One region of the Vibrio sp. RC2502 genome, then DNA from elsewhere that is predicted to be linked to it. Evidence: predicted binding sites of a transcription regulator. Region 1 holds the regulator's gene; each other region holds the start of a gene.
What was found. The regulator PurR, encoded in region 1, represses purine synthesis genes. The targets are predictions, from matches to a motif close to TNANGNAAACGTTTNCNTNA.
Positions count from the first base shown of each region.

Region 1 (5,414 bases):
CCCAAACAACGCTGCGCCTAGCAAAGTAACCACTGCTGCTCCGGGAATAGAAAATGCGGTAATCGCAACATACGCTAAAAAATACAGCGTGGCGGCATAGACGATGTTGGCTTCGATGAATGAATTGAGTGCTTCTTGCTGCGCTTTTGCGTTTTCAAGCGTTAGATATTGACCAAAATTAGCGCCTAACAAAAGAATGGTGGCAACAAGTATCAGTCCAAAGATAAGTTTTTTATTCATGTGTGCTCCGTTTCTATATCTAGGCTACCGCTTAAAGTATTCATACTGAATATTGTTTTAACAATCTCGTTATCGAAACTAAGTCGTGGCGCTGAAGATACGGGTGTTTTGGGATTTACAAAGGAGTAGACACGAGGGGAGCTAAAAAAATTTCATAAAAAAACCGCAGTTCGCACTGCGGTTTTAGTCGATAGATTAGAGCAGACTTCTGTTACGAAAGGCCATTCATTAATTCTTCACGACGAGACTGGGGGACTACACTCCAGTGTGTGCCGTTAATAGCACCTTCTAAGGCCCAAAGTAGCTCAAGGCTAACTGTGGTGGAGTGCGTGTCTCTGATCGCTTTATAAGCACTTAGTGCGCCTTCTTCTTCAAGTTGAGCAACAGAATCAATACCCGCTTTCTTAAGCATTCTTTCTGTAGCCAATCTCAGGTTCGGCAGATCTTTCAAGCGATTAGGCTTAGTGCTCGCTTGTTGTTCTTTCTCAAGTTTGGCGTTTTCTAAGGATTTTTTCGCTACTTCAATTAAGCGATCGCTAGATTCCCATAGTTCGCTGGAAATAGCGTAGTACTTAGTAACGACTGGGAAGCCACGTTTTTTATAAACGTAAGGCTTTAGACCCTGTGTCTCGAAGTCAGATGAAGTTTGTTGGTCTGCTCGTATATGAAGCTGGTTGTTTACCACTAGTGCAAACATCGTTTCATCAGCGAAAAGTCCGAAGCCACCAAACATTGAGCGCGACTTGATAGTACCAAGTGCCTCAAATAGCTTCATAGAGTCTTTGAGTATCGGTTTATCCATGTTTTGTTATCTCGGTGTAATTAATATTACGCCACCAAAAGTCAGGTCCGAGAGAGTAGCAAACGTGCGCAAAGGCAATGTCATTAAAGGGTAAAGACATTGGTTGCACACTTGCCATCGGTAACCCCGCTACCTTCCATATACTACTATGGTTCAGGCCGGAGGCTTTGCGTCCCACCCTTTCGGATGGTTTGCCCTGTGCGTGACCAGATGAGGATACTTCGTATATTGAATTAACATCACACTTTAGATTTTAAAACGTGATCTTGATTCAATAAATAATGCCATTTTGTGCATGGGTACTCATAATTGAGAATTGTATTTAATGTTTGAAAAGAAGCGGGAATTAATAATTCACATGTAAAGAAAACAGTAACTTATGGAAGTTATTGTTTTTAAGAATGAGGCAAAGTGTGCGGGAAGTGTTATTTTTTTAATAAAAAAAAGCGCCCCTAAGGGCGCTTGTGTTCATTTAATTAAGTTTCTTAACGGTATTGCGGATAACAATCTCTGGTTGCATCTCGAACACACGTTTTTCGTGTTCTTTATCTTTAATGCGTTCAAGTAGGATCTCAAACGCATTTTTACCCACACGACGTTTAGGTTGGTGAATCGTTGTTAGCGGTGGTGAGAAGTACTCTGCAAGTTCAATGTTGTCGTAACCGATAACAGAAACGTCATCTGGAACCTTGATGCCGTTTTGTTGCAGACGGCTCATTAAGCCAAGTGCCATGGTGTCGTTAAAACAGAATACTGCAGTAGGGCGTTTTTCCATCGCGGTGATCTTGTCTGCAACCAGTACCGCAGTATCACATTCAAAGTTACCTTCAAGAATCCAATCTTCATTGATTGGCAGTTTTGCTTCAGCCATGGCACGACGAAAACCAGCGATACGCTCTTGGCAAGCAAGTTTCTCAAAGTGACCACTAAGGCAGGCGATGTCAGTGTGGCCGTTATCGATAAGATATTTAGTTGCTAGGTAGCCACCTTCTTCAGAGTTATCGATGATCTTGTCCGCACGAGAACTCTCTGGGCCCCAATCCATCACAACTTTCGGGATATCTGAGTGACGATCTAACATCTCTTTTAGTTCTTCGGTTAGATCTGAACACATCACCAAAATGCCATCTACACGTTTCTCAGCAAGCATGCGGATGTAGTCGCGCTGTTTCTCGTAGATGCCGCCAGTATTACACAAGATCAACGTGTAACCTTGACGGTAGCAGTAGCTTTCTACACCGTCGATCACTTCAGAGAAGAACAGGTTAGTTGATTGTGTTACCAACATACCAATAGTACGAGTTGAGTTGCATTTTAAACTACGAGCAACTGCGCTTGGTGCGTAGTTAAGCTCATCAACCGCTTTCATTACTTTTTCTTGGGTTGCTTCTGCAACAAAACGTGTCTTATTAATAACGTGCGAAACTGTCGTGGTAGAAACGCCGGCTAAGCGAGCAACGTCTTTTATAGTGGCCATAAATGATGTCCTGTATCGAGCTACTTAATACCGTAGTGAATACAACCATACGCTTAGTTTTTTGCGCAAACTAAACACCACAACAACAGTAGTGTCTATTCTAGTAGGCAGCGGTTGTACCGAAATCGGTATAAAAAGATTTGTAGCAACTTGGTTGAAGGTACTCGGCTTCCTACTAAATATGAGGAAGTGGTTATCAACCTATTAATAAAAAACAAAAACCGCTATATTTCAGCGGTTTACATATAAATCATATTTAATCGTTTGCGTTCACATTTTAGCCCTATGTGGGCTGGCTGGCAATATTTTCAGCAAGAGTTTTGTGTATTTGAAGTCACATTTTGACTGCTAAATGAACGAACGTCTTTGAGCCAGATTAAAAGCAAGCGAATAAAATAGGGAGCCCGACAGGCAGGCTCCCTAAAAATAGGCGGTGATTATTCACCAAGAAGGTAAGCGCTGTCCAGTTTACAAAATGCAATTAATAGTTGCGCAACGCTTAAGTAGAAGCCAAAATCATCAAATTGCTTACATTTTTCAGCAAATTTTGGCAACCAAGACATGAGTTGATTTTGGATGAAATCGTTTTGTTTAACGAAAGCCTCTTCCATATGTTTTTCTTGCTCTAACTCATTTGAGCGAATGATCATGTTGCCCAAAAAGTCCAATTCGACAGCGAGATGGTCTGCTGGTTCTTTGAGGTTTTCGTCTACCTGAACCCCAAAATCTGCCATCAGTTTTTCCATCTCTTCTGCAGGTTTGTCATTAAGCAAACCTGATTCACCAATGTACATAGAAGCGTACGGTAGTGCCCCATACTTATCTGTTTTTAAGAACAGCTCGCAAAAATCTGCTGCAAGTTCTAGTTGAGCATCATTGCGGTCTTGGAGTCTGTTTAGGGCATCAACTAGGCTATCAACGGCTGGCTTGAGTGATTCGTTCTCACCTAAGCCCGCTAAAAAACTGCGAATTTCAACACTGTGGTAGGTTTCTAGTTCTTTTTCGCTGAGTTCTTTAGCGAATAAGCTCGAAAACCACCAGTAAATTTCAGCACGCTTTTCATTAAAAGCTTTCACTTCTTGCATTTTTGGCTCCTGAAGGATGCTTCGAGTATTGCATCATAAAGTCAATTAGGGATATCCCCTAAGTGTAATCAAATAAGATGAATAGCAGTAACTATAATTATTGTTGATTATGTTGAATTGTGTGCACTTGTTAACGGTGATGGGCAAGCTTGTTTTGAATCAATAAAAACGCTAAATCTTGCTTTTTAATGTATCTATGACTAGAAATGTTACTAGTTATGAATAGAATACGTCTTGGATAATAAGAAGACAGAAAGTGGTGTAAATGAGCTATCACGTATTAGTCGTAGAAGATGATGTTGTAACTCGTAGTAAGCTTGCGGGATATTTCCAAAATGAAGGTTACAAAGTTAGCGAAGCAGAAAGTGGCGCGGAGATGCGCGAAGTTCTGCAAGGCGGTGATGTAGACCTTATTATGTTGGATATTAACTTGCCGGGCGAAGACGGCCTAATGCTTACGCGTGAGCTACGCAGTCAATCAGACATCGGCATCATATTGGTAACAGGACGCACGGATAGCATCGACAAAATCGTAGGCCTAGAGATGGGCGCAGACGATTATGTGACAAAGCCTTTTGAACTAAGGGAATTACTAGTTCGAGTTAAAAATCTACTGTGGCGCATTTCTGCGGCGCGAAGTGGAGCAAGTAAAGCGGCAAGCGAAACAAACGATGAACACATTGTTCGCTTTGGTGAGTGGACATTCGATATTCAGCGTCGAGCACTTAGCCGTAATGGTGAACCAGTAAAACTAACCAAAGCAGAATATGAGCTTTTGGTGGCGTTATCGTCTTACCCGAATCAAGTGCTGAGTCGTGAACGTATTTTGAATATGATCAGTCATCGAGTTGATGCTCCAAATGATCGTACGATTGATGTTCTTATCCGACGCATGCGCGCTAAGATGGAGTTTGATCCTAAGAACCCACAAATTTTTGTGACCGTTCACGGTGAAGGCTACATGTTCGCAGGTGATTAATCACCATCAGACAAGCAGTAAAGAAAAAGGAGAGCCAATGCTCTCCTTTTTTGTGTTTATAAATCGGGTTTATTCCGCTTCCACCATCGGCGTTTGCCCTACGGTGTCACGCAGTCTTTGCCAAACGCTACCAAGGTATTCATGCCAAAACAGTTCAGTTTGCTCAAGGTAACGAGCTTTAGGTGAATACTTGTCCCACGGTTGGCTAACTTCGTCTATCGCTAAGAAATTCGTTGGAGCAGGGATGGGTTTAATTCCAGCTGCGTTAAACTCGTACAGCGCACGGCTCATGTGGCTCGCTGACGTGACCAGCACAATCTCTTTTTGTTGAACAAAAGCGGCGGCTTGTCTTGCTTCTTCCCACGTGTCTTTTGCGTCTTCTAACAAAATAATGTCGGATTTTGCAACACCTAATGCCAAAGCAACGTTTGCCATCATACGAGCATGGCTGATCTCAGAGCCACCATCATAACCAGATAAAATTAGCTTTGCGCCTGGGTACATACGCAAAATACGAATGCCTTCCGTTAATCGCATCAACGCCGCGCGGCTTAATTGCGATGTTGGTGGAATTTCGTCATCGACCACGTGGCCATTACCCAGCACCATAACGTAGTCAATGGTACCTGACACAGGTAAAAAGGCCTTATGCTCGCGCTCAAGTGGCATGAGAAGCTTGGTTGAAACAGGTTGGAAGGCAACTAGAAAAAGGCCAACAAAAGAGAACAGAACAACGAAGCAGCCAGTTTTACGTTTTGTGGTAAAACTAATGAGAGCAAGACCTAACAAGCCTATCAGTAGCAATGCCGGAAGCGGCATAAGCAAGGCTGA
Region 1 covers NZ_CM141453.1:2,219,173-2,224,586, reverse strand. The annotation lists gene ACYJZR_RS10395 (TVP38/TMEM64 family protein) at 1-240, opposite strand, end outside; gene ACYJZR_RS10390 (TfoX/Sxy family DNA transformation protein) at 452-1,042, opposite strand; cyclic di-GMP riboswitch class I at 1,159-1,248, opposite strand; gene purR (HTH-type transcriptional repressor PurR) at 1,515-2,519, opposite strand; gene torD (molecular chaperone TorD) at 2,957-3,604, opposite strand; gene torR (two-component system response regulator TorR) at 3,870-4,583, shown strand; gene elyC (envelope biogenesis factor ElyC) at 4,653-5,414, opposite strand, start outside.

Region 2 (5,414 bases), 1.5 Mb from region 1:
GAACATCGGATTTTAGATAAGTTCTACCTTGGACTCAACAAAAAAGACGAGCTTCACACTCGTCTTTTTGCGTGTTTATTCTTCTTCTTGGTCTAAATCTTCATCGACTTCATTGGTGATATCAGAGGCTCCAGACACTTCTTCTGCAATGGTTTCCACCGCACCAGAAATAAGCAACTCTGGATTTAATGGTGGGATAACCTGTAGATCATCCGTATCTTCATCAATGGAAGGCTTTTGACTGACATGCCCAATGATTGATTGGTAGTAGCGTCGAATATTTTCAACGTAATTTCGTGCCTCGTCTCCACGAGCGTAGCCATAACGAGTTTGGCTGTAGTAACGCTTTTGTCGTAACAGCGGTAGTCGGTCTTTTACATCTGCCCATGCGTTTGGATCGCCACCTTGTGTCTTGGTTAGTCGACGCGCGTCCATCATGTGGCCATAACCAATATTGTACGATGCCAATGCAAACCAAATTTTTTCATGTTCGTTAATCGTATCAGGTACGCGAGCGACGATGCGACGCAGGTATTCCACACCACCACGAACAGATTGCTCTGGGTTTAGACGATCGGTTACACCAACACTTTTCGCAGTTGGTAAAGTCAGCATCATCATGCCACGAACACCCGTAGGCGATTTTGCTTTTGGTTTCCAATGAGATTCTTGGTAGGCCAAAGCCGCGATTAAACGCCAATCAAACTCTTCGCTGTATTTTTGGAACAGCGGAGCCCATCTCGGCAACTTATCATCAAGAGCACGAATAAAGGCACGCGTGTCCACGTAGTCAAACGCTTCAATATGGCCAATGTACTTCTCTTCAAGAGAAGCTAGCTCGCCAGATTGTTTGATATTGCCGAAAAACTCAATCAGCATCGCATACAAGCTCTCATCCTCTGAGCGGCGAGTAAACCATGATACTGGTTGATCTTCGGTGAGCTCAAAAGCAAGTGCTAAATCTGGATACAGGCGTTGCGCGAGGGACAGTTCTACGGAATCAGTGACGGTGAAACGCAGTTCTCCAGTCGATACATGTTTCAGTAGATCGCGAGTGTCAGCATCGCCCACGATTTCAAACTGCAATTCAGGATACTGCTTTTTCAATGCCGTCAGTGTCGGAACATATTGAGACTGTTCGACAATTTTCAATGTTTGCGCGCCAGCATTCACGTCTTCTTCTGATTGACTGTCTTTGGATGCTTGATACTCGATAAGCTGCTCAATATCACGAGGACGAAGCTGGCCCTTTTTGTAGACCACTTGCTGGCTTACATAATAATAAGCAGGGCCAGGTCTAAAACGCTTGACGGCTTGTGATGTTTGATTAAGCCCCGTAGCAATAATATCGATGTCGCCCTTCTTTAAGGCAGGGAAAAGGTCGGCTTGTCTGAAAGCGGGTTTGATTTCTAGCTTTACGCCCAACTCTTCTGCAAATTTACGCGCCAGCTCATAATCCAAACCCGCAGGGCCATCAGGACCAATGTAGTACGAGAGTTGGTTGTTGAGCGTGCCAACGCGTAGCACTCCGCGCTCTTGGATTTTCTCGAATTCACTTTTCGGCTGCGACTCAATTTGGCAGGCAGAAAGTAGTAGCACAGAAGCAAAAAGTAGGACGCTGCGCTTGAGTCGGTTGAAGTGGCGTATTTGCATTGATCGGTACATCTCAGAAAATTTCTAGTGGTCTTTATATCAAAGCGTGGAGATGGGGCAAAGCGAATCGGACAGATAGAGTGCGACATTGTGTGTTTTATCGACATTTCGGCTACAACTCAAATTTGACAAAAAAAATGACGCAAACGGTTGCTTTTGATGTTACATCACAAAAACAATTGCTATATAATGCGCTCGCAATGACGAGGTGGAATCGGCATAGGTTCGATAGAGCTCAAGTTAAGTATCTGAATTTATTCCAATATCACCTTAATCAATTGCATAAGAGACCTAAGCACATGAGAATTTTGCGTGGCTCCCCAGCTCTTTCTGAGTTTCGTGTTAATAAACTACTGGAACTTTGTCGTGAACAAGATCTGCCTGTAACTGGCATCTATGCCGAGTTTATGCATTTTGCAGATCTAAAGTCTGACCTTGATGACCAAGAGTTAGAAAAACTTGAAAAGTTACTAACTTACGGCCCAACAATTGAAGAGCATGAGCCAGAAGGTCTTCTACTTCTTGTTACGCCTCGTCCAGGCACTATCTCGCCTTGGTCTTCTAAATCTACCGATATCGCTATTAACTGTGGTCTGGACACTGTTAAGCGTCTGGAGCGCGGTACGGCTTACTACGTAGAATCTTCAGTTGTTCTATCAGAAGCTCAAGTTGACGCTGTCAAAGCGTTAATTCACGACCGCATGATGGAAACGGTGTTCACAGAACTTGAAGCCGCGTCAGCGCTGTTTACAGTCGCAGAGCCAAAGCCTGTGGCGCATGTTGATATCTTAGCGGGTGGTCGTCTTGCGCTTGAAGAAGCAAACGTTTCCCTTGGTTTGGCACTCGCAGAAGATGAAATTGATTACTTGGTGGAGAATTTCACTAAGTTAGGTCGTAACCCTAACGACATCGAGCTGATGATGTTTGCTCAGGCGAACTCAGAGCACTGTCGTCATAAGATCTTTAATGCAGACTGGACTATCGATGGCGTAGACCAAGAGAAGTCTCTGTTTAAGATGATCAAAAACACATTTGAAACGACACCAGACCATGTTCTGTCTGCTTACAAAGATAATGCAGCGGTAATGACTGGTTCTAAAGTGGGTCGTTTCTTCCCAGATCCTAAAACTCGTCAATACACTTACCACCATGAAGATGCACACATCTTAATGAAGGTAGAGACGCACAACCACCCAACGGCTATCTCTCCATGGCCGGGTGCATCAACCGGTTCTGGTGGTGAAATCCGTGACGAAGGTGCGACGGGTATCGGTGGTAAGCCAAAAGCGGGTCTGGTTGGTTTCACAACCTCTAACTTGCGTATTCCTGGTTTTGAACAGCCATGGGAAACGGACTTCGGTAAGCCGGGTCGTATCGTAAACGCGTTAGATATCATGCTTGAAGGCCCTCTGGGTGGCGCAGCATTCAACAACGAATTTGGTCGTCCAAACCTATTAGGTTACTTCCGTACCTACGAAGAGAAAGTGACTTCTCACGCGGGGGAAGAAATTCGTGGTTACCACAAGCCAATCATGATTGCTGGTGGTATGGGTAACATCCGTGACGAACACGTTCAGAAGAAAGAGATCCCTGTTGGTGCGAGCCTAATCGTACTTGGTGGTCCTGCAATGAACATCGGTCTTGGTGGCGGTGCGGCGTCTTCAATGGCGTCAGGTCAGTCAGCTGAAGATCTGGACTTTGCTTCAGTACAGCGTGAAAACCCAGAAATGGAGCGCCGTTGTCAGGAAGTGATCGACCGTTGTTGGCAGCTAGGTGAAGAAAACCCAATCGCATTTATCCACGATGTGGGTGCGGGCGGTATCTCTAACGCACTTCCTGAGCTTTGTGACGACGGCGAGCGTGGCGGTAAGTTCCAGCTACGTGATGTACCAAATGATGAATTGAGCATGAGCCCGCTAGAAATCTGGTGTAACGAATCTCAGGAGCGTTATGTTCTTGCGGTAGCGCCAGAAAACATGGAGGCGTTCGATGCGATTTGTAAGCGCGAGCGTGCACCTTACGCAGTGGTTGGTGTGGCAACAGAAGAGCGTCATCTGACGCTAGAAGATTCTCACTTCGATAACACGCCAATTGATATGCCAATGGATATCTTGCTTGGTAAAACACCGAAGATGCACCGTGAAGCAACGACTTTGAAAGTAGATAGCCCAGCGATCGTACGCGACGGTATCGAAATCAACGAAGCGGTAGATCGCGTACTTCGTCTTCCTACGGTTGCTGAGAAAACATTCCTGATCACGATCGGTGACCGCTCAGTTACTGGTTTAGTTGCTCGTGACCAAATGGTTGGTCCTTGGCAGGTGCCTGTGGCGAACTGTGCAGTTACGGCGGCAAGTTACGACACATACCACGGTGAAGCGATGTCGATGGGTGAGCGTACTCCGGTTGCTCTATTAGACTTCGGCGCGTCTGCTCGTCTGGCGGTTGGTGAATCTCTGACTAACATCGCAGCGACAGATATCGGCGATATCAAACGCATTAAGCTGTCAGCGAACTGGATGTCTCCAGCGGGTCACCCAGGTGAAGATGCGGGTCTTTACGAAGCAGTGAAAGCGGTTGGTGAAGAGCTATGTCCGGCGCTAGGTCTGACTATCCCGGTTGGTAAAGACTCAATGTCAATGAAGACTAAGTGGGAAGAGAATGGCGAAAGCAAAGAAGTGACTTCGCCACTATCGCTAGTTATCACTGCGTTTGGTCGTGTTGAAGACGTACGTAAGACAGTAACGCCTCAGCTACGCACATCTGATACCTTGGAAGGACTAGGTGACACTTCACTTGTTCTTGTAGACCTAGGTAACGGCAAAAACCGTTTGGGTGCAACAGCACTGGCACAGGTTTACAAGCAGCTGGGTGATAAGCCGGCAGACGTAGACAATGCAGAGCAGCTAAAAGGCTTCTTCGATGCAATGCAAAATCTCGTACGTAACGACAAGCTGCTTGCTTATCACGATAAAGGTGACGGCGGTCTATTTGTAACATTGGCTGAGATGGCATTTGCTGGTCACTGTGGCGTAAAGGCGAACATCGCAGAGCTGGGTGAAGATGCGCTAGCTGTTCTATTTAACGAAGAATTAGGTGCGGTTGTTCAGGTTAAAAACGACGACCTGGACTCAGTCCTATCTACGCTAGCGGCAAACGGCTTAGAGTCATGTTCACATGTAATTGGTTCTGTTGAAGCATCAGACGACTTTGTTATCACTTCTGGTGATGATGTTGTGCTTAAGCGTTCACGTACCGAACTACGTGTTATCTGGGCAGAAACTACGCATAAAATGCAGGCGCTACGTGATAACCCTGCATGTGCAGACCAAGAATTTGAAGCGAAGAAAGACAACTCAGACCCAGGTCTGAACGTATCTCTAAGCTTTGATGTGAATGAAGATATCGCAGCCCCTTACATTGCGAAAGGCGCGAAACCTAAGATGGCGATTCTTCGTGAACAAGGTGTTAACTCTCACGTTGAAATGGCAGCAGCCTTTGACCGTGCTGGCTTTGAAGCAACCGACATCCACATGAGCGACATTCTGACAGGCCAAGCGGTACTTGATGAATACCAAGGTCTGGTAGCTTGTGGTGGTTTCTCTTACGGTGACGTGCTAGGTGCGGGTGAAGGTTGGGCGAAGTCTATCCTGTTTAACGCACAAGCTCGTGAGCAGTTCCAAGCGTTCTTCAACCGTGAAGAGACATTCTCTCTAGGTGTTTGTAACGGTTGTCAGATGCTTTCTAACCTGAAAGAGCTT
Region 2 covers NZ_CM141453.1:691,006-696,419, forward strand. The annotation lists gene mltF (membrane-bound lytic murein transglycosylase MltF) at 76-1,653, opposite strand; gene purL (phosphoribosylformylglycinamidine synthase) at 1,953-5,414, shown strand, end outside.
Region 2: the regulator PurR is predicted to act here: its motif matches at 1,792-1,811, upstream of purL (phosphoribosylformylglycinamidine synthase).

Region 3 (5,414 bases), 240 kb from region 1:
AACTGCGTGCAAAGCAAGTCTCCGAAATTGTGGAATTAGATAAAGAAGCGACAAAAGAAGAGCAGCCTGTCGCTCCACAATCAACCGTAACGTCTGATAATGGCACGATTATGTGGTTGGCTATTGGTGGATTGGTGATCGCTCTAGCAGGCTTCGGTGGATGGGTAACTCTAAGGAAACAACAACGAGCCTTGGCCACACTGTCTTCCCAAGAGGCAAACCAAACTCAGCAACTTGATGCGAAAGTAAAAGAGTTAGAGTTCACGAATAAACAATTGAAGCGTCAGCTGGAGAAAGTATTCAAAGAGTTTAAAAAGACTCGTAGCCAATCCGACAATCATAAAGTTGCGGTTGCCTGCGCGATGTTTGGTTACACACCACAAACCATTCCTGATAACCAAGCAGTGAAACTCCGCTATCGACAACTTTCAAAACTCTATCATCCAGATACTCGTGGAAGTGAAGAAGAAATGAAACGTTTGAACCAGGCGTTTAAAATCATCTCACAAAATGTTACAAAATCGTAAACCACAACTAAAGGGCGCTTGATGGCTAGCTTTAAGTCTAAGTAAAACAAGGTTCGCAATCGATCTCGCTCTCAAACAAATTAACAGACATTTAACGTCAATCTCTTTTTCATGCCATAATGCCCGGCGAAAAATAACACCTAACGACTCATATTTATCTAGGTGGGGAGAAAATCAATGTTCACTGAAGAAGGCACCTGCGATTGGTGTAAAAAACCAAGTTTTGTTACTCGTCACGATTATGTAGATGGCAAATATCATCACTCTTGCCAAGCCTGCTACGACATGGCGAAGATCGATGTTCGTCTGTTTAACCAAGGCGAAATGCAAATGCGTGAGCGCATGGCACAACGAGCGAGCTAATCCGGTTAGAATCAATGGAACTGATTTTCAAAAGCGCCTTTTAGGGCGCTTTTTTGATCGCTTATGATTCACATCTCTTCCCCATAATCACGACGTAAACACGCTCATTGTGTGACTCATACCTGTATCGACCATCAAAAACCACTGTATAACACCAACAAAAGCACTGTATATACAGTAGTAAACACCTGTATATATCACTCGGATAATGTTGCTAACTTCACACTTTTCAATCCATACCCAACATATCAAGAACAAAAACAATTCGTTAAAAATCAACACCTTAAAAAATCATTCAACTATCAACGAGCGTTATCTCACGTACTCATCAGTAAAAATGGGTTGATCAGATACCCAAAACAAACTACTGTATACACATACAGCATGTATAAAGGAACAGTAAGATGCAGTTACAAAGTCAATCTCGTACATACTCACGTTACAACGTACTGGCACAAACCACTCAACCAATGGATGTGTCTGATCAGCTTCTTTCTAAGTTGGCAGTATTGTCACAGCAAAAACAATGGATTCTGTTTACCGCTGAGTGTCCTCGTCCTGATTTTGAGCAACTCACTGCTTCCAATATTTGCTGCAAAAACGTTATTCAGATGAAGCCGTCTCAACAGCTTTCTGAAGTCGAAATCGTTATCAAAGCCATTCAGTCTGGCAATGCCAGCGCGGTTGTCGCATCAAACAAAATTGCTCTTATGAACCAATCCATGTTGCGTGACATCGCTCAGCGTTATCAGTGTGAAGTCTTTTTCGTCGAAGGCAGAGTAAACCAGTATCACTAACAAGATCGACGTTATCCATCCTGCATCTCGCCTCCTTTTAAGGGGGCATTTTTTGTATTAAAGAAAAGAGGCAAACGTTTGCTTTTTCTCTGGCGAGTTAAAATAGTTCTGGTATGATGCCCTCATTCGATTTATTCAGCTGATATTTTCCGCTGAATATCTTCTCCTTAAGACGTTTGATTAAGATGATAGGAATGTCGCAATGAGCCTTGCTAATCAAGTACTTGCCGTCAATGACGACCTGCCAATTCGCACCCACAAACCCGTACACAGCGGAAAAGTTCGTTCAGTTTACTGGTTAACTGAAGAAGACAGTGCCCGACTGATCAAAGAAAAAGGATACGATGTCGCACCAGATGCGCCCCTGGCCATCATGGTGATCAGCGATCGTATTTCTGCTTTCGATTGTATTTGGCATGGTGAAGGTGGGCTTAAAGGTGTACCGGGTAAAGGTGCCGCATTGAATGCCATTTCAAATCATTGGTTTAAGCTTTTTAAAGACAACGGCTTAGCTGACAGCCACATCTTAGATATTCCTCACCCATTTGTTTGGATCGTTCAAAAAGCAAAACCGGTAAAAATTGAGGCAATCTGCCGTAAATACATCACTGGTTCCATGTGGCGTGCATACGCAAATGGTGAGCGCGAGTTTTGTGGTATTCAACTTCCTGAAGGGTTAGAAAAAGATAAAGCGCTACCGAATTTGCTAATGACGCCGTCAACCAAAGGCATCCTAAAAGGCATTCCTGGTGTACCAGAAGCAGACGATGTGAACATCACTCGCCAAAATATCGTGGACAACTATGAAGCGTTTAACTTCTCAAGCGCAGAAGATATCGCTCAGTACGAAAAATTGTTGAAAGAAGGCTTTAACGTTATCAGCCAAGCGTTAGAAGGAATCGACCAAATTTTTGTCGATACCAAATTCGAATTTGGTTATGTTCATGACGCCGCAGGTAATGAAAAGCTGATCTACATGGATGAAGTTGGCACGCCAGATTCTTCTCGTATTTGGGATGCAAAGGAGTACCGGGCAGGTAACATCGTTGAAAACTCGAAAGAAGGTTTCCGTCAGTTCCTACTTAACCACTTCCCTGACCCAGATATCTTATTAAACAAAGAACGTATGCCAGAGCGCGAAGCTCTTGCACGCGATAACGATCTTCCTGTTGAATCTTTGATGGATATTTCAAGAACCTACATTGGTATCGCCGAGAAAATTACAGGTAAACCAATTACGCTAAGCGAAAATCCAAAAGCTGAAATCATCGAAATTCTCAGCAAAGAGTACGGTTTGATCGACTAGCTATCTGAAAGCTGATTGAAAATTGCCAATAAAAAAGTCCGCCTTGATAAGCGGACTTTTACTTTTTTTGCCAGTTTAGATTAGATAATGTCTAACGTTGTGCCATTTGTCGTAGACGCCGACTTCGTCGTCACCTGATACTTTTTATCTTTGATGGTCGACACCAAGTACCACGTTGATTGAGCGGCATCAGCAGTAAAGGTCACTCGCATAAAGCCACGTTGTTTGATGTCAGCCCATTGCAGCTCGGAGACTAAATGCGGCAAGGTGTATTCCATTTGCGCAATCGCCACCGGGTCCAACGCCAAATACTCTTCCAACCCCGGAGAGCTCACCGAGCTCGTCGCAAACTCGACCCCTATCGGATTGTTTGACACATCTTTTAACTCACTTGCCCACGCGTTGTGAGTATCGCCCGCTAAACACACAAAATTGCCACTACTTGCTTTGGCCAGTTGGTAGACTTTTTCACGCTCGACATAGTAACCATCCCAAGCATCGAGGTTGTAAGGCAGAGAAATGGGATCTGCACTTGGATCGGCAAGATAACCCGTGATCGCTGTATTCACGGCCAACAAAGCTTCTGTTTTCTTCTCTTCTGTTGACGTAAACAGTTGGAACATCGCCGTCATCACTGAACTTGGTAGCTCCATTCTCGACATCAAAACTTGTTGGCCTAGAACGTTCCATTTTGCATCGTGCGTGTTGAATTCATTCATCAACCAAGCAAGTTGTTCAGTGCCTAGCAGTTCCCTATCTGCACTGCGTGATTGAACAACTAACCCACCGATAGCTTCCATTGTTGGTGCACTGAGTGAGAAGTAATCCAATGGCTTATCACGACCGACAAGGCGCGTATCGAGCATCATGAGATTCACTAAGCTGCCAAATGAGAACTGACGATAAATCAACATGTTTGAGAATGTATTCTCACGAACTGGCAACCACTCAGTCCATGCAGCCGCAGCGGCGGCTCGACGGTCGATAAAGCTACCTTCATCATCCTGATGGTTCTCGGCGCCATTTTTCCATGTGTCATTAGCTAACTCGTGATCATCCCAAACTGCAATCATGGGCAGTTTGGCATGTAATGCTTGCAGATCGGCATCTTGACGATATTGGGCGTATCTTTTTCGGTAATCGTCCAGCGTGATACATTCTGCACCTTTGCTCGGTTCGCGCCCTAATGCAGCGGCATCTTCACTGGCATAGCCTCCAGCCCCATATTCATAAATGTAGTCACCAAGATGTAACACAACGTCAAATGGCGATTGTTCATGTTGATTTAAGATCTCGCGATAAACGTGGAAATAACCCGCTGGATAGTTGGCGCAAGACACCACCGCCATCGATGCTTTTTCTACACCATCTTCAGGCAGAGTTTGAGTTTGCCCTACCTCACTCATCATCTCGCCGACCATAAATCGGTAGTAGTACTGAGAATTGGCGTTGAGGTTTTGTACGTCCACTTTTACCGTGAAATCACGTCCTGTATCGGTAGTGAATACGCCACTTTGCACGACATTGGAAAACTCCATGTCGGATGCGACTTGCCAGGTCACATCCACGTAACTCGCGGCTGTAGTCACCCGAGTCCAAATAATCACTTGTGCTTGAGTCGGATCGCCACTGGCGACACCATGTTCAAAACTAACGGCAACGGATTCATTATCGTCGCTGCCACAACCGATTAGACCGGTAGCAACGGCGGTTGAAGAGACAACTTTCATAAAGTCTCGACGAGACAAAGACATACTGACTTCCTTTCTTATTGTGTTTTTGTTTTTGCCCAAATAACGCAACGAATAAAAATCTCCCTATCCGCAGACAAAAGGGTATTGATTCGAGCTCACAGCGCCGATGATTTGGGTCGGTAATTTGTCCTAAAAACACTAAGTTAGAAGCTAGTTATGACAATTGCATTTCTAAAGGTTACATTTTTGTTAAATTAAGTGTAAATACTCTATATTCATCACACTTCCAACAAAAGTGGCATTGGACTAAGCCAATCAATAATATGAGCTAGACAGAGCAGGTGGAATGCATAGCACTTGAGATACGAAAAAAGCGACCCAGAGAGGTCGCTTTTGTGGTGATTCTATTTAAGCGTATAAGTGAGATTAGAAGGCCACGCTTAAAACTTGATATTCAGAACATCTTGCTCCGACGCATCGACCTTCAACTTACTGCGAGATTCAATATATTCAATCTGCTTTGGGTCGAGTGAATATGGCATGACAACACGTAATTCATTTATCCCTTCATGCTTTGCGAGCTGAGTTAAACGAACTAAGTTCGATTCGTCACTTTGACGTGAAGACATCGATTTTAATGCCGCATCCCAGAGTCGATCTTCCGGTCGGCTCAACTCTGCAATGTTCTGCTTCCACATCAAACCAAAAATGGGCGCAATGGTCGCGA
Region 3 covers NZ_CM141453.1:1,980,135-1,985,548, forward strand. The annotation lists gene ACYJZR_RS09320 (J domain-containing protein) at 1-527, shown strand, start outside; gene ACYJZR_RS09325 (hypothetical protein) at 705-890, shown strand; gene ACYJZR_RS09330 (cell division inhibitor SulA) at 1,295-1,687, shown strand; gene ACYJZR_RS09335 (phosphoribosylaminoimidazolesuccinocarboxamide synthase) at 1,890-2,993, shown strand; gene ACYJZR_RS09340 (alkaline phosphatase D family protein) at 3,074-4,747, opposite strand; gene ACYJZR_RS09345 (transporter) at 5,128-5,414, opposite strand, start outside.
Region 3: the regulator PurR is predicted to act here: its motif matches at 1,754-1,773, upstream of ACYJZR_RS09335 (phosphoribosylaminoimidazolesuccinocarboxamide synthase).